DNA from 4 places in the Promicromonospora sp. NPDC019610 genome. Region 2 is predicted to be linked to each of the others. Evidence: riboswitches for the same ligand, from Rfam matches in the RefSeq annotation. Region 2 holds a riboswitch; each other region holds the start of a gene.
What was found. Region 2 has a riboswitch for cyclic di-AMP ahead of ACH45N_RS01560 (C40 family peptidase). Riboswitches for the same ligand answer to the same signal wherever they lie in the genome.

Region 1 (7,110 bases), on a different contig from region 2:
GCACGGCTCGACGTTCGGCGGCAACCCGCTGGCCTGCGCGGTGGGCGTCGCGGCCCTCGACCTGCTCTCGACGGGGCAGTACCAGGCGCGCGCGGCGGCGTCGGGCCGGGTGCTCAAGGAGCGGCTCGACGCGCTCGTCGACCAGGGCCTGCTGACCGGGGCACGCTGCGTCGGGCTCTGGGCGGGGATCGACGTGGACCCGTCGCTCGGCACGGGGCGTGAGCTGTGCGAGGCCCTGCTGGAGCGCGGCGTCCTCGCGAAGGACACGCACGACGCGACGATCCGCCTGTCGCCGCCGCTCTCGATCGTGCAGCCCGAGCTGGAGATGGCGCTGGACATCCTCGAGGAGTCGCTGGTGGCGCTGCGCGACGGCGGCCCCGGAGGCGACCCGGAGGACGGCTCCGACGACGACGGCTCGGACGGCGAGGCCCCGGCGGAGGAGCCGGTGCAGGACGCCGAGGGGCTGGAGCCGGCGCAGGACGCCGAGACGCCGGAGACGGACGAGGGACCGGCGGAGCCCGAGGAGCCGAAGGCTGAGGAGCCAAAGGCTGAGGAGCCGGCCACCGAACCGCCGTCCGACACCGACAAGGGCGCGACGGAGCAGGCCGAAGCCGCCGTCGAAACCGCCCCGTCCACGGACACGGCGGACATCCCGGACGACAAGCCGGCCCCTCCGCGGAAGCGACGCCGATCCAGGCTGTCACCGGCCGCCGGCTGAGCGTAGGCTCCCGGGAGTGACCACTACGACGTCGTCCCACAACACCGCAACACTGCCCGCGCTCGCGGAGCTCCAGCAGGCCTACGCCGACCTCCAGGCCAAGGGCCTGAAGCTGGACCTCACGCGCGGCAAGCCGTCGGCCGAGCAGCTCGATCTCGCCGAGCCCATGCTGGCCCTGCCGGGCGTCGGCGTGCACGCCGACGAGTCCGGCACGGACACGCGCAACTACGGCGGGCTGGACGGCGGCATCACGATCCGCCGCATCTTCGCCGAGCTCCTCGACGTGCCCGTGGAGCAGCTCCTCGCGGGCGGGAACGCCTCGCTCACGACCATGCACGACGTCGTCGCGTTCGCGGAGCTGTTCGGCTTCCCCGACTCGCCGAAGCCGTGGTCGCGCGAGGAGAAGGTGCGCTGGATCTGCCCGGTGCCGGGCTACGACCGGCACTTCTCGATCTGCGAGGCCTTCGGCATCGAGATGATCCCCGTCCCGATGACGGCCGACGGCCCGGACGCCGAGGCCGTGGCCGCGCTCGTCGCCGCGGACCCCACCATCAAGGGCATGTGGGTGGTCCCCACCTACTCCAACCCGGACGGCGCGGTCATCAGCGCCGAGGTCGCCCGCGCGCTGGTCTCGACGCCCGCTGCCGCACCGGACTTCCGGATCCTGTGGGACAACGCCTACGCCGTGCACCACCTCACGGACGACGAGGTGACCAGCCCGAACGCCATCGCCCTGGCCGCCGAGGCCGGGCACCCGGACCGGGTGCTACTGTTCGCCTCCACGTCCAAGATCACGTTCGCGGGCGCGGGCGTCGCGTTCCTGGGCAGCTCGCCGGCCAACATCGCCTGGTTCAAGAAGCACCTGGCGGTCGCCTCGATCGGCCCCGACAAGATCAACCACCTGCGGCACGCGATGTTCTTCGGCTCGGCAGACGGCGTGCGCGAGCACATGCGCAAGCACCGCGCGATCCTGGCGCCCAAGTTCGAGGCCGTGGTCGACATCCTGACCGAGCGCCTGGGCGGCTACGGCATCGCGTCCTGGACCGAGCCCAAGGGCGGCTACTTCGTGTCGCTCGACGTCGCGCCAGGCACGGCGACCCGGGTGGTCCAGCTCGCCAAGGAGGCCGGGATCGCCCTGACGCCGGCCGGCGCCACCCACCCGTACGGCAAGGACCCGCAGGACAAGAACGTGCGCCTCGCGCCGTCGATGCCCCCGCTGGACGAGGTCCGGACGGCGATGGACGGCGTCGCGACCTGCGTGCTCCTCGCGGCCGCCGAGGCCGCGCAGGCCTGACCGGCCGAAGGCCGACGTGTCAGACCCTCAGGTCACCCGGGTGACCTGAGGGTCTGACACGTCCCGGGACCGCGCGGTCACTCCGGGCAGTGCTTGTTCACCACGAGCACCGGGCACGCCGCGTGGTGCAGCACGGCCTGGCTGGTCGAACCCAGCAGCAGCCCGCGGAAGCCGCCGCGCCCGCGCGAGCCCACGACCACGAGGTCCGACGCCGTCGAGAACTCCGTCAGCAGCTCGGCCCCCGTGCCGTCGAGCACGATCCGCCGGATCCGCAGCCCCGGGTTCAGGGCCTCGTACCGGTCGATCAGCACGTCCATGCCGGCCCCGATGTCGGCCAGCACCTGCTCCCGGTCGATCGAGGACGGCAGCCACGCCAGCATCCCGGCATTGCCCACGGGCACACCCGTGACGGCGGTGAGCTCCGCACCCCAGGCGTTGGCCTGCACGATCGCGTGCTGCAGCGCGCGTTCGGCCTGCGGCGACCCGTCGACGCCGACGACGATGCGGCGCACCTCGCGGATCTCCGCGACCCCGCCCGCCTCGACGTCCGCGGCGGTCGGCGTCCCGGCGGGCTCGTCCGCCCCGAGGTCCGGCGGCGTCCAGGAGACGCCGCGGTTGGTCTCGGCACGCAGCGGCACCACGACCACGGGGCACTTCGCGTGCGCGGGGAGCGCGGACGACACCGTGCCCAGCAGCCGCTCCGTGAACCCGCCCCGGCCCCGGGTCCCGACCACGGCGAGCCCGTAGTCGGCGGACAGCTCCACGAGCACACCCGCGGCGTCACCGGTCGCGACCTCCGTCGTGGCGCGCACCCCGGCGTCGGCCACGCGGTTCTCCGCCTCGACCAGGACCGCCTTGGCGCCCTCCTGGATCGTGGTGTCGTCCAGGGCGGCGTACCCGCCGTCGAGCGACGCCGCGGTGAACGACGGGAGTGAATAGCTGCACACGATGTGCAGCGCCCAGCCCACGCGGTGCGCGTAGGCGGTAGCCCAGTCCAGCGCGTGCAGACTCGCGGCCGATCCGTCCACCCCGACCAGTACGACCTCGGATCGAGTCATCGCCAGTCCTTTCCTCAGCAGTGCATCTTTGCCCTCCAACGCTACCGGCGGGGCGCGGGTCGTGGGTATCCGGAGGCAAAAAGACGGCAGAAAGATGGCAAAGCAGAGCGCCCGCCCGGATCTCCCCGGACAGGCGCTCTGCTGCGGTACTGCGTGGCTGCGGTCAGCCCAGGCGGATGAACGTGGGGTTCGACTGCCAGATGGTGCGGAAGTCGACCACGGTGCCCGGCTTGGACGCGTCGATCATGGTGTTGCCACCGGCGTAGATCGAGACGTGACCCGGGGTCCACATCAGGTCGCCCGGCTGGGCCTGCGACGCCGGCACCTGGGTGCCGTAGCCGGCCTGCGCCGACGAGGAGTGCGGCAGCGAGATGCCGAGCTGCGCGAAGACGTACGAGGTAAAGCCCGAGCAGTCGAAACCACTCGGGCTGGAACCGCCGGAGACGTACGGGACGCCGATGTACCGGCTGGCGATGGAGATCACGGAGTTGCCGATCGCCGACGCCGGGACGTCGACGGACGAGGAGGCGGTCGACACGGCGCTGGCCGCGGCCTCTGCTGCCTCGGCGGCGGCCGCCTCAGCGGCCTCCTCGGCTTCCTGGGCGGCCAGCTCGGCCTGGTAGTCCTCGTTGTCGGCGGCCGAGACCACCGAGACGGCGGACTTCTCGACGCTCAGCTCGGCGTCGGGCGCGACGGTCACGACAGGGGCGTTCGACAGGGACTCGCGGGCCTGGGACGTCAGCGCGTTGAGGTCCACCGAGTTCATCTTGGCGTGGCCGGTCTCCATCGGAGCGGCCTGCGCTGCCATCGCGCCACCGAACGTGGAGACCAGGAGCGCGCCACCTGCGGCGGCAACCGCGGTACGACGTCCGACGGCGGCGTTCTGAGCAAGCTCGGTGAGCGGAGTCACGGGGCGTCGCGCAGCACGATGGCGTGCGCGGGTGGTACGTGCGGTCACGTAGTACCTCTCCTTGTACGCCTTCGAGGTCAGCTGTCGGGTTCGGGTGGGAGAAATCACCCGGCCGTGCACTCCCGAAGGATTACCCGGCTTCACCCCGAGGACGCACCCTGGCGCCCAATGGTGGGTCCCCCGCCTCTGTCATGCGGTCGTCTTGGGGCCCCGGCCGGTGACAGAGTTCGGCGTCCGTCCGGAGACTCCCTCGGAATAAACTCCGCGGGAGCGGTCCGAACGTACCCGACCTCACCCCCGATGTCACGTTCCGGCAACGAATGTCATGGCGTGTCGGGTACGTGGCCCCACCTTTCCGACAAAGCGGATGGTTTGGGACACGCTGGGGGGGGATCAGGCGGTCGCGACGAAGAGGTGCCGCGCCAGGTCCTCACCGAGCTCCAGCGCCGTCCCGGCGCCGTCGACCGTCACCGTGTAGGTGCCGTCGCTGAGCTCGGCCGTGATCCGCGAGCCGGGCACGAGGCCGGCGTCGGACAGGCGGGCCAGCAGCTCGACGTCCGTCTGCAGCGGCTCCGCGATCCGGGTGAGGGACGCCGCGAGCGGCTCGCCCTTCACACCCTTCTTCGCCGCCGCCTCGAACGCCGAGGGCAGCGAGATCACACCGCTGAGGAAGGGCACGTCCGTGTAGGCCTCGCCGAGCTCGGACAGGCCGGGGATCGGGTTGCCGTAGGGGTCGTGGTGCGGGTGGTCGAGCAGGCCGACGAGGCGCTTCTCCACGAGGTCGCTCATCACGTGCTCCCAGCGGCAGGCCTCGACGTGCACGTGCTCCCAGTCGAGCTTGATCACGTCGGTCAGCAGGCGCTCCGCGAGGCGGTGCTTGCGCATCACGCGCATCGCCTTGTCGTGCCCGAGCTCGGTGAGCTCGAGGTGGCGGTCCCCGGTCACGATCACGAGCCCGTCGCGCTCCATGCGCGCGACCGTCTGCGACACCGTCGGCCCGGAGTGCCCCAGGCGCTCCGCGATGCGCGCGCGCAGGGGGGTGATGCCCTCCTCGTCGAGCTCGTAGATCGTCTTGAGGTACATCTCGGTGGTGTCGATCAGATCCGTCACGTCAGCTCCCGTCATGCGCGCAGCCGTCCAGTCGCCCTGGGCTCGGCGCCCCGGGCGTCGGCCCAGGTTCTAGTCTAGTTCTGTGCCACTGACAATCCCGACACACCTGTTGCCCACCGACGGCCGTTTCGGCTCAGGCCCCTCCAAGGTGCGCCCGGGACAGGTCGATCATCTCGTGGCGAACGCCCACGTGCTCGGTACCTCGCACCGCCAGGCGCCCGTCAAGGACGTGGTCCGCCGCATTCGCGAGGGTGTCACGGAGCTGCTCGGCGCGCCCGACGGATACGAGGTGGTCCTCGGCAACGGCGGCGCCACGGCCTTCTGGGACATCGCCACGCTGTGCCTCGTGGAGCGCAAGGCGCAGCACGCGTCCTTCGGCGAGTTCGGCGCCAAGTTCGCCACCGCCACGACACGGGCGCCCTTCCTCGAGCCGTCCCAGGTGATCGAGGCGGAGCCGGGCACGGTCGCCTACCTCGAGGCCGCCGCCGACGTCGACACCTACGCCACCCCGCACAACGAGACCTCCACGGGGGCGATGGCCCCGGTGCTCCGCCCGTCCGGGCCGGCCGGCGCCGTCGTGCTCACCGACGGGACGTCCGGGGCCGGCGCGCTGCCGGTCGACCTGCGCCAGACCGACGCCTACTACTTCGCCCCCCAGAAGGTGTTCGCGGCCGACGGCGGCCTGTGGCTGGCGGTCCTCTCCCCCGCGGCCGTCGAGCGCGCGGCGCGGATCGAGGCCTCGGGCCGCTGGGTGCCGGAGTTCCTGTCGCTGACCACCGCGATCCAGAACTCGCGCCTGGACCAGACCCTGAACACGCCGGCCGTCGCGACGCTGCTGCTCCTCGCCGACCAGGTGGAGTGGCTCCTGGAGCAGGGCGGCCTGAAGTGGTCGGCGGAGCGGTGCGCGACGTCGGCCGAGACCCTTTACTCCTGGGCCGAGGCCCGCCCGTGGGCGACGCCGTTCGTGCAGCGCCCGGAGGAGCGGTCCACGGTGGTCGGCACCATCGACCTGGCCAACGAGATCGACGCCGGACGGATACTCTCCGAGCTGGGTGCCAACGGCGTCCAGGACGTGTTCGCCTACCGGAAGCTCGGGCGCAACCAGCTCCGCGTCGGCATGTACCCCGCCGTCGAGCCCGACGACGTCGCCGCGCTCACCGCGTGCATCGACTATCTCGTCGAACGCTTCTGACCAGCCTGATCACGTCCGCAATACCCCTTCGACGGGGAGTTCTGCCTATTGTCCGGTACACAGGGACTCTGTAACGTTTCCGCAACAGAGGGAACCATTCTGAGGGGCTGTTCAACAAGATGCCAGTGATCGACCACTTCACCTTCGGGATCGTGACGCCCATCCTGGCGTACGCGATCTCGTGCACCGGCGCAGCGACGGGCCTTGCGTGCACGTCCAGAGCCCGAGCGGCTTCGGGCGGCGCACGTGCGGCGTGGCTCGTCTTCGGCGCCATCGCCCTCGGCGGTACCGGGATCTGGGTGATGCACTTCGTCGCCATGCTCGGTTTCTCCGCCTCGGGCGTGACCATCCGGTACAACATCCCCGAGACCCTCCTCAGCGCGGCGATCGCGATCGTCGTCGTCGGCGCCGGCCTGTTCATCACCGAGCTGGGCAAGCGCAAGCTGCCGGCGATGCTCGTCGGCGGCGCGCTCGCCGGCTCCGGCGTCGCGGCCATGCACTACATGGGCATGGAAGCCATGGAGATGTCCGCGCAGGTCGTCTACAACCCGGTCTACGTGATCGCGTCGGTCGCCATCGCGATCGTCGCCGCGACCGCGGCGCTGTGGTGCACCGTCCACATCCGCGGCACGCTCGCGACCATCGTCGCCACCCTGGTGATGGGGATCGCGGTGACCGGCATGCACTACACGGGCATGGCCGGCGTCTCCGTGGTCAACCCCGTCGACACCGTGCCCGCCGGCGCGTCCACGATGCAGCTGCTCGTGCCGCTCGTGATGGCGGTCAGCGTGGTCACGTTCCTGCTCATCCTCGGGATCGGCCTCTGGC
Region 2 (7,110 bases):
GTAGCGTCAGATTCGCCGCGCCACCGGAGGCGCGGCCGCGGGCCCCATTCCCCAGACCGGTACGGGACCGCGCAACCGGCGACTTGGAGAACTTCGGTGAGTACCACCGTCCGACGCGGTCGACACCGCGCCGATCACGCTCCTAGCACTCACTTCATGTCCGTCACCCGCACCGCAGCACGTTCCGGTGCAGTGATCGCGGCATCATCCGGACTTCTCGCCACGGCGTTCGCACCCAGCGCACACGCGATCGCGGGAGACGGTTCGAACCGACTGGCCAAGGAAGTCGCGACGGCACCAGCCGTGCAGGTCGCGAACGACGCAAGGCTCACCATCGAGAGCAAGGCCGTCAAGGTCACCCCCGCTCCCGAGCCCGAGCCGGAGCCGGTCGTGGAGACCACCACAGAGCAGGTGACCGCGACGACCGCGGCCGCCGAAGCCGAGCCGGCCACCCCGGACTACGCGTCCGACGGTTCCATCGGAGCCCAGGCCGTCTCGATCGCGATGCAGTACATCGGCATCGCCTACGCGTACGGCGGCAGCTCGCCCGCCACCGGGTTCGACTGCTCGGGCCTGGTCAAGTACGTGTACGCGCAGCTCGGCGTCGAGCTGCCCCACTCGTCCTCGTCGATGGTGGCGACCGGGTACCAGGTGTCGTCACCGATCCCGGGCGACATCGTGTGGACCCAGGGACACGTGTCCCTCTACGCCGGCGACGGCATGGTGGTCGAGGCCGCCAACTACGGCAGTCCTGTGCGCTACACCGAGCAGTGGCAGGACTACGCGGTCTACATCCGCCCGTACTGAGCCGCACCGAGCACGCACCACCAACCAGAGCGCAGGAGCACCGCGGCGTGGGCCGCGGTGCTCCTGCGCGCCAGACTTTCGTGGCGTCAGTACGCGACCGCCGCGGCCGCGTCGACGACGCCGTACCCGTAGAGCGGCGTCCACAGCCCGGTGAGACCCAGCAGCGGGTCGTGGGCGGTGCGGAGGATGGCGCCCTCCACCTCGTCGACCGGGCGCCCCTGTGCGAACAGGAGCGCCGCGACCCCGGCCACGTGCGGCGTCGCCATCGACGTGCCCGCGTAGGAGTCGTAGCTGCCGCCCGCACAGGTGTCGGACCCCGTACCCACGGGAACCGTCGACCAGACGTCGCCGTCGCAGCCGGTCAGCCCGCCCGACCCGCCGGGCGCCGAGACGCTCTTCAGGTCGAGCTTGACCGGCAGCTCGGAGTAGTAGGAGTGGAGCCCGGCCGAGTCCGTGGCCCCGACGCAGATCGCGACGCTGGTGAACGCCGGGTCGCTGCAGAGGGGGGTCGACGAGTTGCCGGCCGCCGCCACCGTGAGCACACCGCGCTCGCGCGCGTAGGCGATGGCGTCCCGCATCAGGGTGTCGACGCCGATGATCGTCAGCAGCTGCCCGCCCAGGCCGGAGCCCAGGGAGAGGTTGATGACGTCGGCACCGTGGTCGGCCGCCCAGCGGATGCCGTCCGCGATGTCCTGCGACGAACCCGACCCGGCCTCGAGCACCTTGACCGGGAGGATCCTGGCGTCCGGCGCCACACCCGCGACGCCGATGCCGTTGTCCGTCGCGGCGGCGACGATGCCCGCCACGTGGGTCCCGTGCTCGTCGCCGTCGTTGCTGCCGTCGGGGCCCCTGAAGTCCCCGTCGCCGCACGGACGGACGTCCGCGCAGCCCGTGAAGGTGGCACCCGGCAGGAGCTGTCCTGCCAGGTCGGGCTGGTCGAAGTCGACTCCTGTGTCGACCACGGCCACCACCGCGCCGTCACCGGTGCTGGCCGCCCAGGCCGCCTCGGCGTTGATCTGGTCCAGGCCCCACTGCCTGTCCCGGAGGGGATCGCTGGTCGCTGCCTGCGCACCCGGTGCCCCCGCGACCAGCGCCGCCACGACGAGCGCCGCGGAGGTGGCGGCGCCGACGAGTGACTTCCTGTTCATATATGCCCCCATTGTTCGCACAGGGGCTGATTACCCCCGAACTGGGGCAAACCTAGGGTGATCAGGTCGGCGCCGAACAGGCCTCGCGCGCCGTGAGGGGTGAAATTTACACAATCGCAATCAGTAGGGGCACGACGTGTCAGGCCCACGCCTCGGAGAGCTCGCTCTCGTCCGCGGCCTCCCGGGACAGCCGGAGCGCCGCGATCGCCGCGCCGAGCAGCAGGGCGACCACCCAGGCTCCGAGCTGGTGCCCGTCGGCCACGATCGCGGCGGAAGCGATCTTGCCCGCGGCGATCGCGACGGCGGACAGCGGGTCCTCGGTGAGCGCGGAACCCGGCCAGATGTTCTCCTGCACCGCGAGCAGGGCGGGTCCGGCCGCCTGGAGCACCCACACGGCACCGGCGGCGGGCAACCAGCCGAGGAGCTCGATCGGCCTGCTGTCCACGGTGAGGCCGAATGCGATGCCGAGGGCCACGGCCAACACCCACCACGTGCCGGTCGGGGACACCTCGTTGCCGGGCACGAAGCCCCAGAACCAGCCGTCGACGAGCACCACCGGCAGGGCGAGGGCGACACCGCGCAGCGCGGCCGGCCCGAGGCCCGCCAGGAGCCCCGCGCCGAGGCCCACGATCCCGGCCGCGCAGGTGACCACGAGCATGCCGACCGGCATGGCGTCCCCGGGGACGGTCTCGCGGGCTGCGAGCCACCACGAGGCGCCGCCGGCCCCTGCCATCGCGAGCAGGGTGCCGGCGATCGCGGCCCCGGCACCCGCTCCGGCCGAGCGGGCCAGCCGGGCGGTGGCCCCGGCGAGCACGCCGCCGAACAGCGCCATCACGACGAGGCCGACCACCGCGCCGTCGGCCGTGAAGGGGAGCGGGAGGAGGCCCGCCGCGGCCGTGTCAGACGCCTGCGCGACGCCGGTGACCTGGTACGACAGCTGCGCGAGCCAGGGCAGGAACCCACAGATCCACCAGACGATCGCACTGATGGGAAACACCCACCAGGCGGAGATACGGGAGTGCGATTCGCCCATGCCGCCGAACGCTAGCGGATGTGTGATGTCGGTCATAACCCCTGAAGCCCGGAACGGCGCAAATCTGCGCCTTCGTTGGGTCAGACCGTAATGCGTAACCCGATCGTGACTTTTTCCGTGAACGTGTGTACTTTGACTTCTGCTCCACCTCCACGGTGGAGTCGCGATCCGGACGCCGAGTCCTGTCACCGGTTCGTGACCAGACGTTCAAGACAGGAGCGGGGGACCCATTCCCGGGCGACAGCAGGATCGTCGTCCTCGGGGTGAAGCCGGACGGAAACCCCCCAGTAGCCGTGCGGCCGGGTTGTACTCCTACCCGAACCCGACAGCTGACCTCGCAGGCGGTACAGGAGACATTAGGTGACGAACTCCCTCCGCGGACGGCATCGTGACAGCCGCCCGGCCCAGACTCCGCTGACCATCCTCGCTCGTACCGCCACCGAGAACGCCGGCACCGTTGCCCGCCGCGGCGCGCTCGCCGCAGCTGCCGGTGGCGTCCTGATCTCCACCATCGCGACGACGGCCCACGCGGCCCCGGCGATGGACCTGAAGACCGACGTCAAGACCGCGAAGCTCAACTCGGTCGACCTCAACTCCCTCACCGCGGTGGCCAAGCAGTCCGTCGCCGCCGCCCCCACCGTGACCGTCCCGGCCGACGCGAAGATGCCGATCGAGATGGAAGCCCTGGGCGCCTCCACGGGGGCCGACGGCGAGAAGGGCGAGGGCCCCGCCGTCGTCTCGGTCGACGCACCGGACCCCGTCCCGCTCGGCCAGCAGGCCGTCAACGTGGCCTTCAACTACCTGGGCATCACCTACGTGCTGGGCGGCAACTCGCCGGCGGAGGGCATGGACTGCTCGGGCCTGATCCAGTACACGTACGCGCAGCTCGGGATCTCCCTGCCGCACTCGTCGGGCGCGCTGCTGAGCTCCGGCTACCAGGTCACGTACCCCGAGCCCGGCGACATCGTCTGGACGCCCGGCCACGTGGCGCTCTACGCGGGCGACGGCATGATCATCGAGGCCTGGGCGGCCGGCATGCCGGTGCGCTACACCGAGATGTGGCAGAACAGCCCGACCTTCATCCGCGTCGTCTGAGCCGGAGGCGCAGCGCAGGGTGAGGGCCGAGGAACGAGGCACTCGCCCGGAGCGGAGCCGCAGGCTCAGACGACAAAAGGCAGAGCCTGAGACTGCCTGAACAGAGCTTCTCGCGGGGCGCCCCCTCGGTACCGGGCCCGGTACCGAGGGGGCGCCTTTCGCGTACGCCTGGGACGACGGGCTACTCCGGCCAGTCGCAGCTGTCCGCGATGAAGGCGAACAGGTCGGCACGCGCCGAGTCCGGCATGGGCACGTAGATCACGTGCTGCGTCACCCCGTCGACGCTCGCCGTCACGGGCAGGAAGGTGCCGCGCTTGTCCTCGCCCACGGCGTGGGCGTCGCAGCGGGCGGGCACCACGGGCAGGGTGATGCTGCCCGACCGTTGCCCGTCGAGCGCGGAGCCGGTCCAGCCGGTCTCCTCGCCGTCGGGGTCGGGGTTGTTCATGATGGTGGTCCCGGCGATCCGGTCGATCGTGACCCCCGGCCCGCCGTCCACCGGGTCGATCCGCAGCGTGACCAGGGCGGTGAGCTCCCCGCCGCGCGTCTCGACGGGGATGTCCGCGTCGACGGCGAGGCTCGCACCCGCCGCGACCGCGGCCGTGGCGCAGTCCACCGCGTGGTTCCGCGCGAGGTGCCCGCCGGGGTCGCCCACCTCCGCGACGACGACGTCGGCGGCCGGTCCCAGGTCGTCGAACTCGCCGCGGGCCAGCGTGATCGTGGCCGACGGCGCGGCGTCCGGCACCGGCTCCTCCGGACCCGCCGGGAAGCCCGCGCACTCCGCCTCGCCCAGCTCGACGTAGACGTCCCGCGTGGTGCCGGGCCGCAGCGCCGGGGTGCGGTTCTCCTTGGTGGGGTGCGACGGCCCGAAGCCGTCCGCGTCCAGGGCGCCCGACAGGAGCGTCATCGTCTCGTCCGAGTCGTTGGTGACCGCGAGGACGATCTCGCGGGCGGCGTACTGCGTGCGCCCCTGGTCCACCTGGACGCTGAGGTGGTCGGCGATGTCGTCGGGCACGGGCCCCAGGGTCGACGACGGCGCGGGCGCGCCCGAACATGCGACCGCGGCCGCCCCGACCAGCGACGTCAGGACGACGACGAGGGTGGTGCGGCCGCGGGCCACAGCGGTCAGGCGGTCTTGCGCCGACCGAAGATCGCCTGCGCGATCAGGATGACGATGACCGCGCCGATCACCGCGAAGAGCCAGGTCGACCAGGACCAGAACTCGTCGAATCCGATGTTGAAGATGAGTCCGCCCAGCCAGCCGCCGAGCATGGCGCCGAGCACGCCGAGAAGCAAGGTGACCCAGAAACCGCCCGGCTGCTTGCCCGGGATGACGATGCGTGCGATGACACCGGCGATCAGTCCGAGGATGAGAAAGGCCCAGAAGCCCATGGCATTTTCCTCCAGTCGTGTTGCTTGCTTGTGCTCTACTCCAGCACTTATTCGGTCCACTTGCCACCGGACCCGCCGATCATGCTCATATCGGGACATTGCGCCCGGACGAGCCGAGGCGCACCGCCGCGCTAAGGTTCGGCCGGGCAAGGGGCCCTGAGGCAAGGCCGGAGCGCGGCTCCGGGCACGGGAACGTGGAGGAGACACCCGATGAACCAGGAGATCGGCACCCAGGCCGCGCCGCGGACCGGACGAGAGCGACTGCGTGCCTTTCTCGACCAGAAGTGGGTCACCCGTCTCGTGCTCGGGGTGATCCTGGCGAACGCCCTCGTCCTGGGCGCGGAGACGATGGTGCACGGCGAGGCGTTCGAGGTCCTGCAGAGCATCGACCACGTCATGCTCGGCTTCTTCGTGCTGGAGCTGCTCCTGCGCCTGGTCGCGTACGGCCGGCGGTTCTTCCGCGACCCGTGGAACGTGTTCGACCTGCTCGTGGTCGGCGTCGCGGTGCTCCCGGCCAGCGAGTCCCTGTCGGCGCTCCGTGCCCTGCGGGTGCTGCGGGTGCTGCGAGTGATCACCGTGGTGCCGTCGCTCCGCCGCGTCGTCGACGGCCTGCTGCGGGCCGTGCCGGGGATGGGCGCCGTGGGGGCCCTGCTGGTCCTGATCATGTACGTGTCGGCGGTGATCGCGACGGGCCTGTTCGGCGAGGCCGCACCCGAGTACTTCGGGAGCCTGTGGATCTCCCTGTTCACGCTCTTCCAGGCCATGACGGGCGAGGCCTGGCCCGACATCGCGCGCACGGTGATGGAGACCCATCCCGCCGCGTGGATCTTCTTCGTGCTGTACATCCTGGTGGTCAGCTTCGCGGTGCTGAACCTGTTCATCGCCGTCATCGTCAACGGCATGGAGGAGATCGCGGAGGAGGAGCGCCACGACGACGAGCAGAAGGACGAGCGGCTCGACGCCCTGGCCGAGCAGAACCGTGAGATCCTCGCCGAGCTCCGCGCCCTGCGCGCCAAGCTCGACGAGGACGACGGCGCGGCCGCCTAGCCTGGCGTCACGCCGGCAGCACGCCGGGCGTCTCATCCGGCGTCCTGCCCGGCCCGGTCACGACGTTGACCAGGCGCGGCGGCCGGACCACGACCCGCCGCACCGGCCGGCCGCCGATGGCGCGCGTGACCGCCGGCCGCGCCAGGGCGGCCCGCTCCAGCTCGGCCGGGGCGACGTCCGTCAGGACCGGCATCCGGTCCCGCACCCGGCCGTCCACCTGGACCACGGCCTCGACCTCGGACGTCACCAGGTACGCCGGGTCCACCTCGGGCCACGGCTGCGTCGCGACCGACGTCGTGCGCCCCAGCCGCTCCCACAGCTCCTGGGCGGTGAACGGCGCGAACAGGCTCAGCAGCACCGCGACGGCGGACACGGCCTCGCGGTAGGCCTCCGCGCCGTCGTGCGTCCCGCCGTCGTGCGTCCCGCCGTCGGACGTCCCGACGTCGGCCGACGCCGCGCGCCGGACCTCGCCCACCAGCTCCATCAGACGCGCGATCGCGACGTTGAACCGACCGGCCTCGACCAGGCCGTCGACGTCGTGCACGGTCCGGTGCACCGTTCGGCGCAGCTCCGCTGGTCGAGCGTGTCGAG
Region 3 (7,110 bases), 1.7 Mb from region 2:
CGATCCTGTCGGTGGGGCTGCCCGCGATCGGCGCCGTGGTGTCGGCGTTCGCGGCGTTCCTCGGGGTGGTACCCGGCACCGACCGCAAGCTCGCCAGGCTCGTGACCATCCACCGGGACATGCCCGAGGGCGAGGGCAAGGAGGCACTGGAGAAGGCCGTCAACGAGCTCGCGACCCGCGCGGCACGCCGGGCGGTCGGCGCGCGCGTCACCAAGGACCGTCCCCGCCGCAAGCTGGACGCCGGCAAGGTGATCGGGGCGGTCCTCATCGTCCTGGTCGGCGGCGGCCTCGCCTGGCTGTTCTGGTGGCTCGGGTCGTTGATCCCGTTCGCGCCCCTGCAGTGGACGCTGTGGGTCATCGCGATCCTCGTGACCCTGTTCACGACGTTCGTCGTGACGCTCGACGACGTGTTCCAGGACGACGCCGAGGCCGCGGAGCGGAAAACCCAACGGGCGGCGCGGAGGTCGCCGACGGCGGACGGCGCCGGGGCGCCGGCCGAGGCTCCGGAGCCTACGGACGCGCCGACGGCGGAGGAAGCGCCGACGGCGGAGGACGCCCCGGCGTCCTCCGCCGCGGACAAGGCCTGAGCCGAGCCGGACCCGGAAGGTGCCGGCGGCACGACCCACCCGCCCGGGCCGCCCCGCCTCAGTGCGCCGAGTAGCCGCCGTCGACCAGGTGGTAGCTGCCGGAGATGAAGGACGCCTCGTCGCTGAGCAGGAACAGCGTGAGCGCCGCGACCTCCTTGTCCGTGCCGAGCCGCTTGCTGGCGTGCTCGTTCTCGAGCGCCGTGAGCGCCTCCGGGCTCAGCGAGGCCCGGACGAGCGGGGTGTCGATGAAGCCCGGGCCGACGGCGTTGGTGCGCACGCCCTGCTCGGTGTACTCCAGCGCGGCGACCTTGGTCAGGCCCACGAGCGCGTGCTTGCTCGCCACGTAGGCGGCGTTCTCCGCGATGCCGACGGAGCCGAGCACGGAGGCCATGTTCACGATCGCGCCGCCGCCGGCCGCGACCATCGCGGGCAGCTGGTAGCGCAGGCCGTAGAAGACGCCGTCGAGGTCGACGGCGCGCACGCGGTCCCACGCCGCGACGTCGTACTCGCCGATCTTGGCGGGCGGCGCGCCGATGCCCGCGTTGTTCACCGCGAGGTGGAGCGCCCCGTACTGCTCGACGGCGAAGTCCACGGCGGCGCGCGACTCGTCGGCCTGGGCCGTGTTCTGCGCGAACGCCGCCGCCGTGCCGCCGGCGGCGACGATCTGGTCCACCACGCCCTGGGCGGACTCCAGCTTGATGTCGGTCACGACCACGGCGGCGCCCTCGGCGGCGAGCTCGCGGGAGATCTCCGCGCCGATGCCGCTGCCGCCTCCCGTGACGATCGCTACCTTGCCCTGGAAACGGTCCCTGGTCATCGCGCTCACTCCTTGCGTTGGTTCCGACGGCGCCTGCCGTCTCCTTCAGTCCTATCCCATGGTTGCCCCGGGCGACTACATGCATCCGCATGATGTGAGGCGACAGACAGCCTCGTTCAGCACACCACGGCACGCGCCGACGTGCTGTCCGCGGAGACCCGCGAGCTCGGCTTCACCTGATCCAACCCTGCGACGTGTGCCAACGACCGTGGACGCCCTCACCCGGATGGCCGAGGATGGCCGCGTGATCACGCAGACCGTCGCCACGACCGACTACCACACCGCGGGCGAGCCGTTCCGGATCGTCGCGGAGCCGCCCGTGCCGCTGCCCGGCGACTCGGTGGCCGACCGCCGCGCCCGTGCCCTGGCGAGTCCCGACGCCCAGGACCTGCGGCGGCTGCTGTGCTCCGAGCCGCGCGGGCACGCGGACATGTACGGCGGGTTCGTCGTCCCGCCCGACGACGACGGCGCCCACCTCGGCGTGCTCTTCTGGCACAAGGACGGGTTCTCGACCGCCTGCGGGCACGGCACCATCGCGCTGGGCGCCTGGGCCGTCGACACCGGCCTGGTGGCGGCGCCCGACGACGGGACCGTCGACGTCGTCGTGGACGTCCCGTCCGGGCGCGTCACCGCGCGCGTGCACCGGGCGGCCGGGCGAACGGTCGGCGTCGACTTCGTGAACGTGCCCAGCTACGTGCTGGCCCGCGACGTCGCGGTCCCCACCACACGGGGCACGGCGTCCGCGACCCTGGCCTACGGGGGTGCGATCTACGCGAGCGTCGACGCCGCGAGCCTCGGCCTGTCGGTCGTCCCGGCGAGCTACGCGGACCTCATCGCCGTGGGCCGCGAGATCAAGGGTGCGCTCGACGCCGGCGGCCGCGCCGTCCACCCCACCGACCCGCGCCTGAGCGGGGTCTACGGGACCATCCTGTTCGAGGAGCTCGGCGACCCCGGCAGGGGACTCGGCGACGGCGACGGCGCCGACGGAACAGTCCGCCAGCGCAACGTCACGGTCTTCGCCGACGGCCAGGTCGACCGGTCACCCTGCGGTTCGGGCACCTGCGCCCGGCTGGCGGTGCTGGCCGACGACGGCCGGGTCGGCGTCGGCGGCCCCGTGCTGGAGCACACCTCGATCGTCGGCTCGACGTTCACAGGGGCCGTCGTCGGGACCGCGCGGGTGGGCGACCTGCCCGCCGTGATCCCGCAGGTCACCGGCACGGCGTACCGCACGGGCGAGCACCGGTTCGTGGTCGACCCCGCCGACACCCTCGTGCCCGGGTTCGTGCTGCGATGACCGCGCCCCTCGTGCTGGACGCCGCGGCCGTGGCCGCCGCCTGCTCCCCCGCCGACGCCGTCGCCGCCCTCCGGGCAGCCCTGGTGGCCGGGCTGGACCCGGCCGCCGACCTGCCCCGCCAGGGCGTGCCGGTGCCGGCCGGCGAGCTGCTGCTCATGCCGTCCGACGGCGGCGGCGACCGGGCGCACGTCGGGATCAAGGTCGCGGCGGTCGCCCCGGGGAACGCGGCCCGCGGGTTGCCCCGCGTCCAGGGCTCGTACCTGCTGCTCGACGCCGCCACGCTCGGCGTGGTCGCCGTGCTGGACGGCATCGCGCTGACCACCCTGCGCACGCCCGCCGTGTCGGTGGCGGCGGTGCTGGACCGGCTGCTGGAGGGCGCCGACCCGCTCCACGTCACCGACCCGCTCCGCGTCGCCGTCATCGGCGCGGGACCGCAGGCCCACGGGCACGTCGCGACGCTCGCGGACGCCCCGGGCGGGCGGCGGCCGCCAGCCCACGTCAGCCAGCTCGTCCGGGACCCGGACCGGGTCGCCGGGACGGAGGGCGCGCGGATCGCCGGCGGCCGGGTGATCCGGCTGGGCGGCCCCGGGTCGGACGACGCGCTGCGCGCCGCCGACGTCATCGTGTGCGCGACGTCGGCCCGCGAGCCGCTGTTGGACGCCGCGCTGGTCGCGGACACCGCCGTCGTGATCGCGGTCGGCTCGCACGAGCCGGGCGCCCGGGAGCTGCCGGCCGACCTGCTCGCTCGCGGGACCGTCGTCGTCGAGGACCCGGGCGCCGCACTGCGCGAGGCGGGCGACGTGGTGCTCGCGATCGCGGACGGCGCCCTGAACGCCGAGGACCTGGTGCCGATGCGCGACGTCGTCACCGGCGCCGTCCGCCCCGACCCGGCGCGGCCGCTCGTGGTCAAGACCACCGGGATGTCGTGGGAGGACCTGGTCGTGGCGGAGGCGGTGCTGGCGGGGGTGCGGTGACTCGCGGCCGGTGCTGGACCGGGTGGCCCGTGTCACAGCGGGGTCTGTCACACCTGCGGGGTGTGCGGAGTCATCTCTTGGTCGGTGCGGCACCCGGCCTGCACCTCCCGAGAGGATGACCATGAGCTCAGCGCAAGAATCCCTGCGCCGCGACTTCCGCGGCGACATCATCGAGCCCGGCGACGCCGGGTACGAGGACGTCGGTCGCTCGCGGCTCGCCGCGGGCAGCCCCGCCTACGTCCTGCGCCCCCGGACGGTCGAGGACGTCCAGGCCGCCGTCCGCTTCGCCGTCGAGTCGGGGCTCACGCTGTCGGTGCGCGGCGGCGGCCACAGCTTCGCGGGCTTCGGTACCAACGACGGCGGCATCGTGATCGACCTGAGCCCCCTCGCGGGCGTCGAGGTGGTCGACCCCGGGCGGCACGTCGTGCGGATCGGCGGCGGAGCCCACTGGGGTGACGTCGCCGAGGCCCTCACCCCGCACGGCCTGGCGATCTCCTCCGGCGACACCAGGAGCGTCGGCGTCGGCGGACTGACGCTGAGCGGCGGCATCGGCTGGAAGGTCCGCAAGCACGGCCTGGCCCTGGACAACGTGGTGGCCGCCGAGCTGGTCCTGGCCGACGGCTCGTTCGTCACCGCGAGCGCCGACGAGCACCCGGACCTGTTCTGGGCGATCCGGGGCGGCGGTGGCAACTTCGGGGTCGTGACGGCGTTCCACTTCGTGGCGCACCCGACCACCGACGTCTTCTTCGGCAAGGTCGTGTTCCCGCAGTCCGAGGCCGTCGAGGTGCTCCAGGGTTGGGCGGAGTACCTGCGCACGGCCCCCGAGGAGCTCACGTCCATCGCGAACCTCGCCAACCCGTTCGCGGGCGGGCCGGAGGCGCCCGTCGAGATCCACGTCGCGTTCGACGGGGACGACGCCGCGGCCGCGGCCCGGGCGATCGACCCGGTCCGGCGGCTCGGCACGGTGGTGGCCGACGACGTGGCCCTGATGGCCTACGCGGACGTGCTGGTGGAGGGCGGCTCTCCGCCGCCCGGGATCGAGGTGCTCGCCCACGACGGCTTCGTCGACCGGGAGGCGGTGCCCGAGGTGCTGCAGATCCTGGCGCAGGTCGGCACGTCGCCGGGCGCTCCGTCGATCGCGATCCGGACCGTCGGTGGCGCGGTGGCGCGGGTGCCGAGCGACGCCACGGCGTACGCGCACCGCCAGGCGGACCTGATGGTCGCGACCGTGACGGGCGGTCCGGTGGCCGTCGTCGATGCCGCGCGGGAGGGCGTGGACGCGATCTGGGGCAAGCTCGCCCCGCATCTCAGCGGGGCGTACGCGAACTTCCTCACGACCGCGGATGAGACGGACGTCACAGACGTCTACCCGAAGTCGACCTACGAGCGGCTCGCGTCGGTCAAGCGGCGGTACGACGCGGACAACCTGTTCGCCCGCAACCACAATGTGCGACCTGGACAGATGTCCTAGTCGGGACCTTCGACCCGGTGGGCGCCGCCCTCGATCAGGCCGGCGCCCATCGCACTAGCGTAGGTCGGACATTCCGGTCAATAGCTCCAGCACCGACCGGGATGTCCGTAACGCGATCGTGACTTTCGCGCCGAGGCGGGCTACGGTCGGTCCCGCTCACGGGGAATTCCGTGGGCACTCGTGGTGGACGCCGAGCCCTGTCACCGCCGCGAGATCTGCTCTGAACAGATGACAGGGACGGGGGAACCAAGTACGTGGGCACCGCCAGGTGCCCTTGGGGTGAAGCCGCAACCAGCACGACGCGGCCGGGTCATTCTCCGATCCGAATCCGACAGCTCACCTCGTAGGCGCCGGGAGAAACTGCTGTGACCACACGCATGCCCGGGCGCCATCGTGCTGCCCACGCACCGCTCACCCCGCTGACCCCGATCTCTCGTGCCGCGTCCCGCGGCATCTCCGCGACCGCCCGCCGTGGCGCGGTCGTCGCCGCCGGATCGGGACTCCTCATCTCCCTGCTCGGCATCCCGGCCAACGCCGCCCCCGCGAACGACCCCAGCACGAACACCGCCGAGCTCGAGGCCGTGCGCGACGCCGTCCAGGACGCCACGCAGAAGTCGACCGACGCCGAGGTGGCCACCGCGGCCCTGACCACGGCCAAGGTGGACACCGCCCCCGCCGTGAAGGTCGCCGCCGACAGCGAGTTCGAGCTGGAGACCGGCACCATCAAGGTGACGCCGGCCCCCGAGCCGGAGCCCGAGCCCGAGCCCGTCGTCGAGGCCGAGCCGGTCGTCGAGGCCGAGCCCGCCAAGGCGGAGGTCGAGGCCACCGCCGTCGCCGAGAAGCCCGCGGAGAAGGCCGCCCCGGCCTCCACCTCCGGGTCCAAGATCGTCGACATCGCCATGCAGTACCTCGGCGTCCCCTACGTCTGGGCCGGTGCGACCCCCGCCGGGTTCGACTGCTCGGGCTTCACGTCCTACGTCTACGCCCAGGTCGGCATCACCCTGCCGCACTCCTCGGCGCAGCAGCGCTACTCCGGCACCGAGGTCTCGGCCGCCGACGCGCAGCCGGGCGACATCATCTGGTCCCCGGGCCACGTCGCCATCTACGCGGGCGACGGCATGCAGATCGAGGCGCCGGTCCCCGGCCAGACCGTCCGGTACACCGAGATCTGGCAGGACAGCCCGGTCTACCTCCGGATCGGCTGACCCACCCGGGTCGGCTGACCCACCCGGTCGGCTCCGCCCGACACCGGCTCACGAAGTGGCCCGCACCAGGACGGTGCGGGCCCTTCGTGCGTCGTGGCAGGATCGCCACCATGAGCAGCGCGCCCACGAGCGTCGAGACCAACGCCCTGAACACCATCGACGAGGCCGAACGGCGCGGTTCGCCGCGCAACCTGTTCTGGCCGTGGTTCGGGGCCAACGTCTCGGTGCTCGGCCTCGGGTACGGCTCCTACCTGCTGGGCTTCGCCGTGTCGTTCTGGCAGGCGGTCGTGGTCGGCACCATTGGCATCGTGGTGTCGTTCCTGTTCTGCGGGTTCATCTCGCTGGCCGGAAAGCGCGGGTCGGCGCCCACCATGGTCCTGTCCCGGGCCGCGTTCGGCGTGCGGGGCAACAAGCTGCCGTCGCTGCTGTCGTGGATCCTCACGGTCGGCTGGGAGACGGTGCTCGTCGCGCTGGCCACGCTCGCGACGTCGACCGTGCTCGACACGCTCGGCTGGGGCGGCGGCACGGTCACCAAGATCGTGGCGCTCGTGGTGGTGGCGGGCATCGTGGTGGTCGCGGGCGTCTTCGGGTTCGACCTCGTGATGCGGCTCCAGGTCGTCATCACGGTGCTGACCGCCGTGCTCACCGTCGTCTACATCATCCTGGTGCTCGACCACATCGACTGGGCCACGGTCGCCGCGATCCCCGCCGGCGGCAGCCCGCAGGTCATCGGCGGGCTCGTGTTCATGATGACCGGCTTCG
Region 4 (7,110 bases), on a different contig from region 2:
CGCCTGGGTGGGCTACGAGACGTTCGTGCGGACGGCGCTCGACGCCGCGACCTGGCGCGTCCCGTGGGCCGAGCTGGCCGCCGTCGTGCCCGTGGGCGCTCTGGCGGGGCTGCTGGCCGCCGTCCTCCCGGCGCGCCGCGCGGCCGCCGTCACCCCGACGAGAGCCCTGACCCTCGACTGAGGCCCGCCTGGCTGAGCCGAGCCGAGCCGAGCTGAGCCACGACGTCGCCCGGTGGCGCCGTTGAGCACAGCAGTTGCTGCCAGCAGAGGCCCCGACCTGGCAGCAACTGCTGTGGTCAACACCCGGGGTCGGTCGATGGGTCGGGCGCGGGTCAGGGCGCCGGGGTCTCCAGCACTGCCATGGCGGCGGCTCGGCCCGGGATGCCGCTCACGCCGCCGCCGCGGCGGGCGCCTGCACCCGCGAGCAGCACTCTCGGGTGCGCCGTCGCGACGCCCCAGCGTTCGGCGGCGGACGGCGCGGAGCCCGGGTCGACCCAGGTCGCGGCCCCGCTCGCGGACCGGGCACCGGCCCCGGCGTCGGACCCGGACCCAGCCCCCGCCGCGGCGGCGGCCCCCGTGTCGTCCCCGGACCCAGCACCGGACACAGCCCCAGCACCGGACCGGTCCTCCGCGAACGGCCAGCTCAAGTCGCGGTGGAAGATGTGTCCACCCGGCAGCCCGACGTCGCCCTCCAGGTCCACGGGGGTGCGGACCTCCAGGCAGGGCGCGCCGTCGGCGTCGAGGGCGAGCACGTCCTCGATGGGCTCGGCCAGCACCGAGTTCAGGGACGCGAGGGTGGCCCGCAGTGCCCGCTCGCGGGCGCCGTCGGGGTCCGCGCGGAAGAGCCGGGCCGGCATGTGCAGCCCGAACAGCGTGATGGTCTGCGCCTCGGTCGCGGCAAGCTCCGGGCCGAGGATCGTCCGGTCGGACAGGGTGTGGCAGTAGATCTCGCTCGGCGGCACGTCGGGGATGCGCCCTGCGGCTGCCTGCGCGTACGCGTCCTGGAGCTGGGTGAGTGACTCGTTGACGTGCAGCGTGCCGCTGAACGCGGCCACGGGGTCGACGTCGTCCCGCAGCCGGGGCAGCCGGCGCAGCAGCATGTTCACCTTGAGCTGGGCGCCCTCGGGCCTCGGCCCGGCAGCCCTCTCCCCCGCAGTCCTCTCCCCCGCGGACGCCTCCCCCGCGGACACCGACCCGGAGGCGGCGCCCCGGCCGGCCGCGGCGAGCAGCCGCTCCAGCTCGGCCGGCGCGCACCCGGCGAGCACGTGCCCGGCGGTCACGCCCCGGGTGCGCCCGGCGGCGTCGGTCCAGGCCACCTCGGCCCCCACGGCTCCGGGGTCGACGGCGGTGACGGTCGCCGAGGTGACGATCGTGGCGCCGGCCGCCACCGCGGCGTCGCGCAGGGCACCGGAGACGGCCCCCATACCGCCCACGGGCACGTCCCAGTCGCCGGTCCCGTTGCCGATCACGTGGTAGAGGAAGCAGCGGTTCTGCCGCAGGGACGACTCGTCGACGTCGGCGAACGTGCCGATCAGGCCGTCCGTGGCGGCGACGCCGCGCACGACGTCGTCAGCGAAGGTGCGGCGCAGCACCTCGCCGAGGGGCTCCTCGAAGAGCGCGCGCCAGGCCTCCTCGCCCACGCCGTCGGCGACGAGGTGCCGGACGGCGGAGCGCGGGAGCAGGGGTTCGGTGAGCGTCGGGGCGAGGCGGCGGGCGACCTCGGCGGTCATGGCGTAGAACCGGCCCCAGGCCTCGAAGTCGGCGTCAGAGCCGGTGAGGCGCCGGAACGAGGCGCGGGTGGCGGCGTCGTCCTGGGTGTCGACCAGCAGGCCGCCGTCGGCCACGGGGGTGTACGACGACCAGCGGCGCCGGACGAGCCGGACCGGGAGGCCGAGCTCGTCGATGATCCGCCGGGGCAGGAGCGAGACGAGGTAGGAGTAGCGCGACAGACGGGCGTCGACGCCCGCGAACGGGCGGGCCGAGACGGCGGCGCCGCCCACGTGGTCGGCGCGCTCCAGGACGAGGACCGAGCGTCCGCCGCGGGCCGCATAGGCCGCCGCGGTGAGGCCGTTGTGACCGCCGCCCACGACGACGACGTCGTACCGGGCGCGCAGGGTGTCGGGCAGGGAATCGGGCATGCACGCCATGGTGACACGCGGCACTCATTGCCAGGAACGTTCCACCACAAGACGGTATGTGACCTAATCGTGACATTTACGCAACGGACGAGTACGGTCGATCTCGCCGCTCCAGCAACGGGGAGGTCCAGGCCCGGACGCCGAATCCTGTCACCGGTCCTGAGCAGCCAGAACGTGACAGGGGCGGGGGAACCAGGTAAGCCGGGCACGCGAGTGTCCTCGGGGTGAAGCCTCCTTGTGAGGCCGGGTGATCGCTCTCCCCATCCGAACCCGACAGCTCACCTCGTAGGCGTCCGAGGAGATCACTGGTGACCGTACTCACCGACCGCACCCACGACTGGGCGGACGACCAGGCAAACCGACCCAGCAACCGGGGGCGGCACCGCGCCGAGGGCCCCGCCCTCACCCCCTTCACCGCTCTGACCCAGACAGCAGCCGAGAATGCCGCCCGTACCGGCGCCATCGCGGTCGTCACGTCCGGCATGCTCGCGTCGGTCTTCACCCAGACCGCCCACACCGCGCCTGCCGAGTCCCACACCCAGACCACGCTCGCCAACAAGACGTTCGACACCACGACCCGCGCGGGCCTGGCCGAGAACCTCGTGACCAAGGTCCAGGTCGCCCACGACGCCGACTTCCAGGCCGAGCGGGGCCGCGTCACCGTGACCCCGTACGCCGAGACCGAGGCAGGCATCGCCGAGGCCAGGGCGAAGGCGGAGGCGGAGGCCCGCGCCAAGGCCGAGGCGGAAGCCAGGGCGAAGGCCGAGGCGGAAGCCAAGGCCGCCGCTGAGGCCGCGGCGGCAGCAGCAGCCGAGGCCGAGGCCGCCGCCGCGGCGGTCGCCGAGTCCTCCGCGGGCCTCGGCCAGCAGGCCGTCAACCTCGCCCTCGAGTACGTGGGCGTGCCCTACGTGTGGGGCGGAGCCTCCCCCAGCGGCTTTGACTGCTCCGGGCTCATCCAGTACGTCTACGGCCAGCTCGGGGTCAGCCTCCCGCACAGCTCGGCCTCGATGTCGACCGTCGGCTACCAGGTCTCCGCCGCGGAGGCCCAGCCGGGCGACATCGTCTGGACGTCCGGCCACGTCTCGCTCTACGCGGGCGACGGCATGGTCGTCGAGGCGCAGCAGGAGGGTGTCCCCGTGCACTACACGGAGATGTGGCAGACCAACCCGGTGTTCATCCGGGTGACGGGCTGACGCCTCCCGGGCCGCACGTCGGACCGCACGCCGGAGCGCCCGTCCGGCCGTCCCGAGGAGGTTCCTCGGGACGGCCGGACGGGCGCTCTGCTCCGTGGCCCGGTCGGGTAACGTCCCCGACGTGAAGATCCTCGTACCGGACGTGCCCTTCGACCTCGACTTCCCGTCCCTGCTGCCCGACGGCGGAGCCTCCTTCGCGCCCGGCGGCACCGACACCGTCGCCACCTACGCGATGAACGAGCCGATCCCCGCCGAGCACACCGACGCCGAGCTGCTCGTCACCTGGTCCAGCCCGCCCAAGATCGTCGCCGACGCCGCCGAGCGGCTGACCGGCCTGCGCTGGGTGCAGACCCTGTCGGCGGGCCCGGACGTCGCGCTGCGCTCCGGATTCGCGCCCGACGTCGTCATCTCCTCCGGGCAGTCCCTGCACGACGACACCGTCACCGAGCACGCGCTGGCCCTCATCCTGGCGTCGGTCCGGCGGATCGACGTGTCCCTGGCCGCGCAGCAGGAGCACCGCTGGGCCAAGGAGATCGCGTTCGCCCAGGCCGACGGCGTCACCGGCCGCGAGTACTCGCTCGACGGCGCGCGCGTGACGATCTGGGGCTTCGGCTCGATCGCCCTCCGGCTCGCGCCCCTGCTGACCGCGCTCGGCGCACAGGTCACGGGTGTCGCCTCGCGGGCGGGCGAGCGCTCCGGCTACCCCGTGGTCGACGCCGGCGGCCTCGACGCGCTGCTGGCCGAGACCGACCTGCTGGTCTCGCTGCTGCCGGCCGTGCCCGCGACGCGGCACATCCTGGATGCCCGGCTGCTCGGCCTGCTGCCGCCGACCGCGCGGTTCGTCAACGTCGGCCGCGGCGCGACCGTCGACGAGGCCGCCCTGGAGGACGCCCTGCGCTCCGGCCGGCTCGCCGGCGCGGCGCTCGACGTCATGGAGACCGAGCCGCTGCCCGCCGACTCGCCGCTGTGGGACGTGCCGAACCTGATCCTCACGCCGCACGTCGCGGGTGGGCGCCCGCGCGGCGCGGCCCGCTTCCTGGCCGAACAGCTGACGGCCTGGCGCACGGGCGGCACGCTCCGCAACGTCGCGACCCGCTGACCCGACCCCGCCCGACCCTTCGTTGAGTGCGGGCTACCTGATGTCCCGGGCGCTCCGATTCGACAGATAGCCAGCACTCAACGGGCGGGGCGGGGTCAGAGGCTGCGGGGTCTCGGTTGGCAGACCGGGCAGGTGAAGGACGACCGGTTCATGAACGCGTCGCGGCGCACCAGCGCGCCGCAGCGACGGCACTCCTCGTTCTCCCGGCCGTACACGGCGAGCGACCGGTCGAAGTACCCCGACTGGCCGTTCACGTTGACGTACAGCTCGTCGAAGCTCGTGCCGCCCTGTGCCAGCGCCTCGCGCATCACCTCGGCCGCCGCGTCCAGCACGCGGCGCACGTCGGCGGCCTTCAGCTTGTCCGTGGGTCGTGCCCAGTGCACCTGCGCCCGCCACAGTGCCTCGTCGGCGTAGATGTTGCCCACACCGGACACGACGGTCTGGTCCAGCAGGGCGCGCTTGATCTGGGTCCGACGACGGCGGACGCGGCTCACCAGCGCGTCCAGGTCCAGGTTCGGGTCGAGCAGGTCGCGCGCGATGTGCGCCACCGGCTCGGGCAGCACGGGCAGGCCGGAGCCGTAACCGGCGGGGACGCTCGCACTCGTCGCGTCGGGCACCAGGTCCTGGACGCTCAGGTGTCCGAACGTGCGCTGGTCCACGAAGTCGAGGTACCGCGCGCCGGAGGGGGCGCCGGCCAGATGCAGGCGGACCCGCAGGTGGGGGTGCTGCCAGTCGTCCGCCGGGTCGGCGGCGCCGGTCGGGGTCCGGGCTGGTTCCTTCTGCGGCGCGTCGATCAGGGCTGCGCCGGGCGCGGTGCTCGGGGCGGTGCCGGGCTCGGTGCTCGGGGTGTTGCCGGGCTCGGTGCTCGGGTCCGCGACCGGAGCGTCGCTCGGCTCGGCGCCGCGCACGAGGAGCTGGCCCGACATCCCGAGGTGCGCCAGCAGCGCGGCCGCGGGGACGACGTCGCCGGCCGGGCTCGCGGGGCCCTCCGGGGATCCGGGGCCCGCGGGCAGGAGCGGCAGCCAGAGGAACTTGCCCCGGCGCACCGCCGCTGCCAGACGCCGCCCGGTGAGCTGGTCGCGGAAGGAGTCCGGGCCGCCGTCGTGCCTGCGCACGCTGTACTCGCGGAAGACCTCGACCTCGCGCACGACGGCCCCCACGACGAGCCGGTCGAGACCGTCCCGGACGGTCTCGACCTCGGGAAGCTCAGGCACCGCCGGCCGGCGCCTTGGGCAGCGGGAACTTCTCCAGCAGGGCCCGGTAGGTCTCCTCCGCGGCGCCCTGCTCGGCGTGCTTCTTCGCGGTGCCGGAACCGGACCCGTAGGTGACACCGTCGATCACGACGGTCGAGTGGAAGATCCGCGCGTGCTCCGGCCCCTCGAACGTGGCGATGTAGTCCGGCGAGCCCAGGCCACGCTCGGCCGACGCCTCCTGCAGCGACGTCTTCCAGTCCAGGCCCGCGCCCAGGCCGGCGGCGACGTCGAGCGTCGGGTCCACCAGCCGGTGGACCAGCTCGCGCGAGGTCTCCAGGCCGTGGGACAGGTACGTGGCGCCGATCAGCGCCTCGACCGTGTCGGACAGGATCGAGTCCTTCTCGAAGCCGCGCGTGCGGATCTCACCCTTGCCGAGCAGCACGTACTTGCCCAGGCCGAGGGTGCGCGCGATCGCGGCGAGCGCACGCTGCGACACCGTGGCCGCGCGCATGCGCGCCAGGTCGCCCTCCGACTGGTCCGGGTGGCGCCGGTACAGCGCCTCGGTGACCACCAGCCCCAGCACCGTGTCGCCCAGGAACTCCAGGCGCTCGTTGGTGGGGATGCCCCCGGCCTCGTGCGCGAAGGACCGGTGGGTCAGTGCCAGCACAAGAAGCTCGGGGTCCAGATGGACCCCGAGCTTCTCGAGCAGCGCGGTGGGTTCCGGCCTTGCCGGGGCCGTCCCGCCCTTGGCCACGTCAGCCCGCGTGAACGGTCTTCAGGGCGTCGCGGTAGGTGCGACCCTTGTAGGTACCGCACGTCGGGCACGCCGTGTGGGGCAGCTTGTTGCCCTGGCACTGCGGGCAGGTCGTGAGGGTCGCTGCGGTGGTCTTCCACTGCGAGCGACGCGCACGGGTGTTGCTGCGCGACATCTTGCGCTTCGGAACAGCCACGGCTAGCTCTCTTTCGTCTCGTCCGACACGCCCGTAGATTCGAGCATGCTCTGTAGCGCCGACCAACGAGGGTCGACCACGTCATGGTGATGACCGGGGTCATCCGCCAGGCGCGCTCCGCACTCGGAGCACAGGCCCGGGCAGTCCTCCCGGCACAACGGTTGAAATGGTAGTGCAGTCACGACCGAATCCCGAAGCGAGGGCTCCAGGTCGGCCATGTCGTCCTCCAGCACGGACTCCTCGTCCTGGACGTCGTCGTCCCCCGCCTCGGCCGACGCGGCGGCCTTCTCGGGGTAGGCGAACAGCTCGGTGACGTCGACCGTGATGTCACGGGAGATGTCGTCGAGGCAGCGGCTGCACTCGCCCTTGACCGTGCCGCGGACGGTGCCGGAGACCAGCACGCCCTCCATCACGGACTCGAGCCTCAGGTCCAGCTCCAGGTCAGAGCCTTCCGGGATACCGATCACGGCGGTGCCGAGGTCCGACGGCGCCTGCACGGTCGCGCTGTGCGTACGCATCGTTCCGGCACGCCGAGAG

Region 1: linked by a shared signal. The riboswitch ahead of ACH45N_RS22545 (C40 family peptidase) and the one ahead of ACH45N_RS01560 (C40 family peptidase) in region 2 are both predicted to bind cyclic di-AMP.
Region 3: linked by a shared signal. The riboswitch ahead of ACH45N_RS09350 (C40 family peptidase) and the one ahead of ACH45N_RS01560 (C40 family peptidase) in region 2 are both predicted to bind cyclic di-AMP.
Region 4: linked by a shared signal. The riboswitch ahead of ACH45N_RS25305 (C40 family peptidase) and the one ahead of ACH45N_RS01560 (C40 family peptidase) in region 2 are both predicted to bind cyclic di-AMP.

What each region holds. Positions count from the first base shown of each region.
Region 1 is NZ_JBIRXX010000003.1:294,256-301,365, reverse strand. It holds gene rocD (ornithine--oxo-acid transaminase) at 1-718, shown strand, start outside; gene ACH45N_RS22555 (aminotransferase class I/II-fold pyridoxal phosphate-dependent enzyme) at 735-2,012, shown strand; gene ACH45N_RS22550 (universal stress protein) at 2,090-3,070, opposite strand; gene ACH45N_RS22545 (C40 family peptidase) at 3,234-4,028, opposite strand; cyclic di-AMP (ydaO/yuaA leader) riboswitch at 4,031-4,223, opposite strand; gene ACH45N_RS22540 (iron dependent repressor, metal binding and dimerization domain protein) at 4,374-5,090, opposite strand; gene serC (phosphoserine transaminase) at 5,173-6,282, shown strand; gene ACH45N_RS22530 (MHYT domain-containing protein) at 6,402-7,110, shown strand, end outside.
Region 2 is NZ_JBIRXX010000001.1:354,079-361,188, reverse strand. It holds gene ACH45N_RS01575 (C40 family peptidase) at 157-807, shown strand; gene ACH45N_RS01570 (S8 family serine peptidase) at 894-1,955, opposite strand; gene ACH45N_RS01565 (hypothetical protein) at 2,095-2,988, opposite strand; cyclic di-AMP (ydaO/yuaA leader) riboswitch at 3,152-3,347, shown strand; gene ACH45N_RS01560 (C40 family peptidase) at 3,349-4,083, shown strand; gene ACH45N_RS01555 (hypothetical protein) at 4,265-5,200, opposite strand; gene ACH45N_RS01550 (GlsB/YeaQ/YmgE family stress response membrane protein) at 5,206-5,472, opposite strand; gene ACH45N_RS01545 (ion transporter) at 5,683-6,519, shown strand; gene ACH45N_RS01540 (class I tRNA ligase family protein) at 6,527-7,110, opposite strand, start outside.
Region 3 is NZ_JBIRXX010000001.1:2,093,220-2,100,329, reverse strand. It holds gene ACH45N_RS09375 (hypothetical protein) at 1-587, shown strand, start outside; gene ACH45N_RS09370 (SDR family NAD(P)-dependent oxidoreductase) at 646-1,404, opposite strand; gene ACH45N_RS09365 (proline racemase family protein) at 1,649-2,698, shown strand; gene ACH45N_RS09360 (ornithine cyclodeaminase family protein) at 2,695-3,672, shown strand; gene ACH45N_RS09355 (FAD-binding oxidoreductase) at 3,794-5,143, shown strand; cyclic di-AMP (ydaO/yuaA leader) riboswitch at 5,338-5,505, shown strand; gene ACH45N_RS09350 (C40 family peptidase) at 5,509-6,348, shown strand; gene ACH45N_RS09345 (purine-cytosine permease family protein) at 6,459-7,110, shown strand, end outside.
Region 4 is NZ_JBIRXX010000004.1:89,160-96,269, reverse strand. It holds gene ACH45N_RS25315 (ABC transporter permease) at 1-181, shown strand, start outside; gene ACH45N_RS25310 (phytoene desaturase family protein) at 333-2,138, opposite strand; cyclic di-AMP (ydaO/yuaA leader) riboswitch at 2,267-2,446, shown strand; gene ACH45N_RS25305 (C40 family peptidase) at 2,447-3,331, shown strand; gene ACH45N_RS25300 (NAD(P)-dependent oxidoreductase) at 3,453-4,430, shown strand; gene mutM (bifunctional DNA-formamidopyrimidine glycosylase/DNA-(apurinic or apyrimidinic site) lyase) at 4,526-5,644, opposite strand; gene rnc (ribonuclease III) at 5,637-6,377, opposite strand; gene rpmF (50S ribosomal protein L32) at 6,379-6,573, opposite strand; gene ACH45N_RS25280 (YceD family protein) at 6,576-7,110, opposite strand, start outside.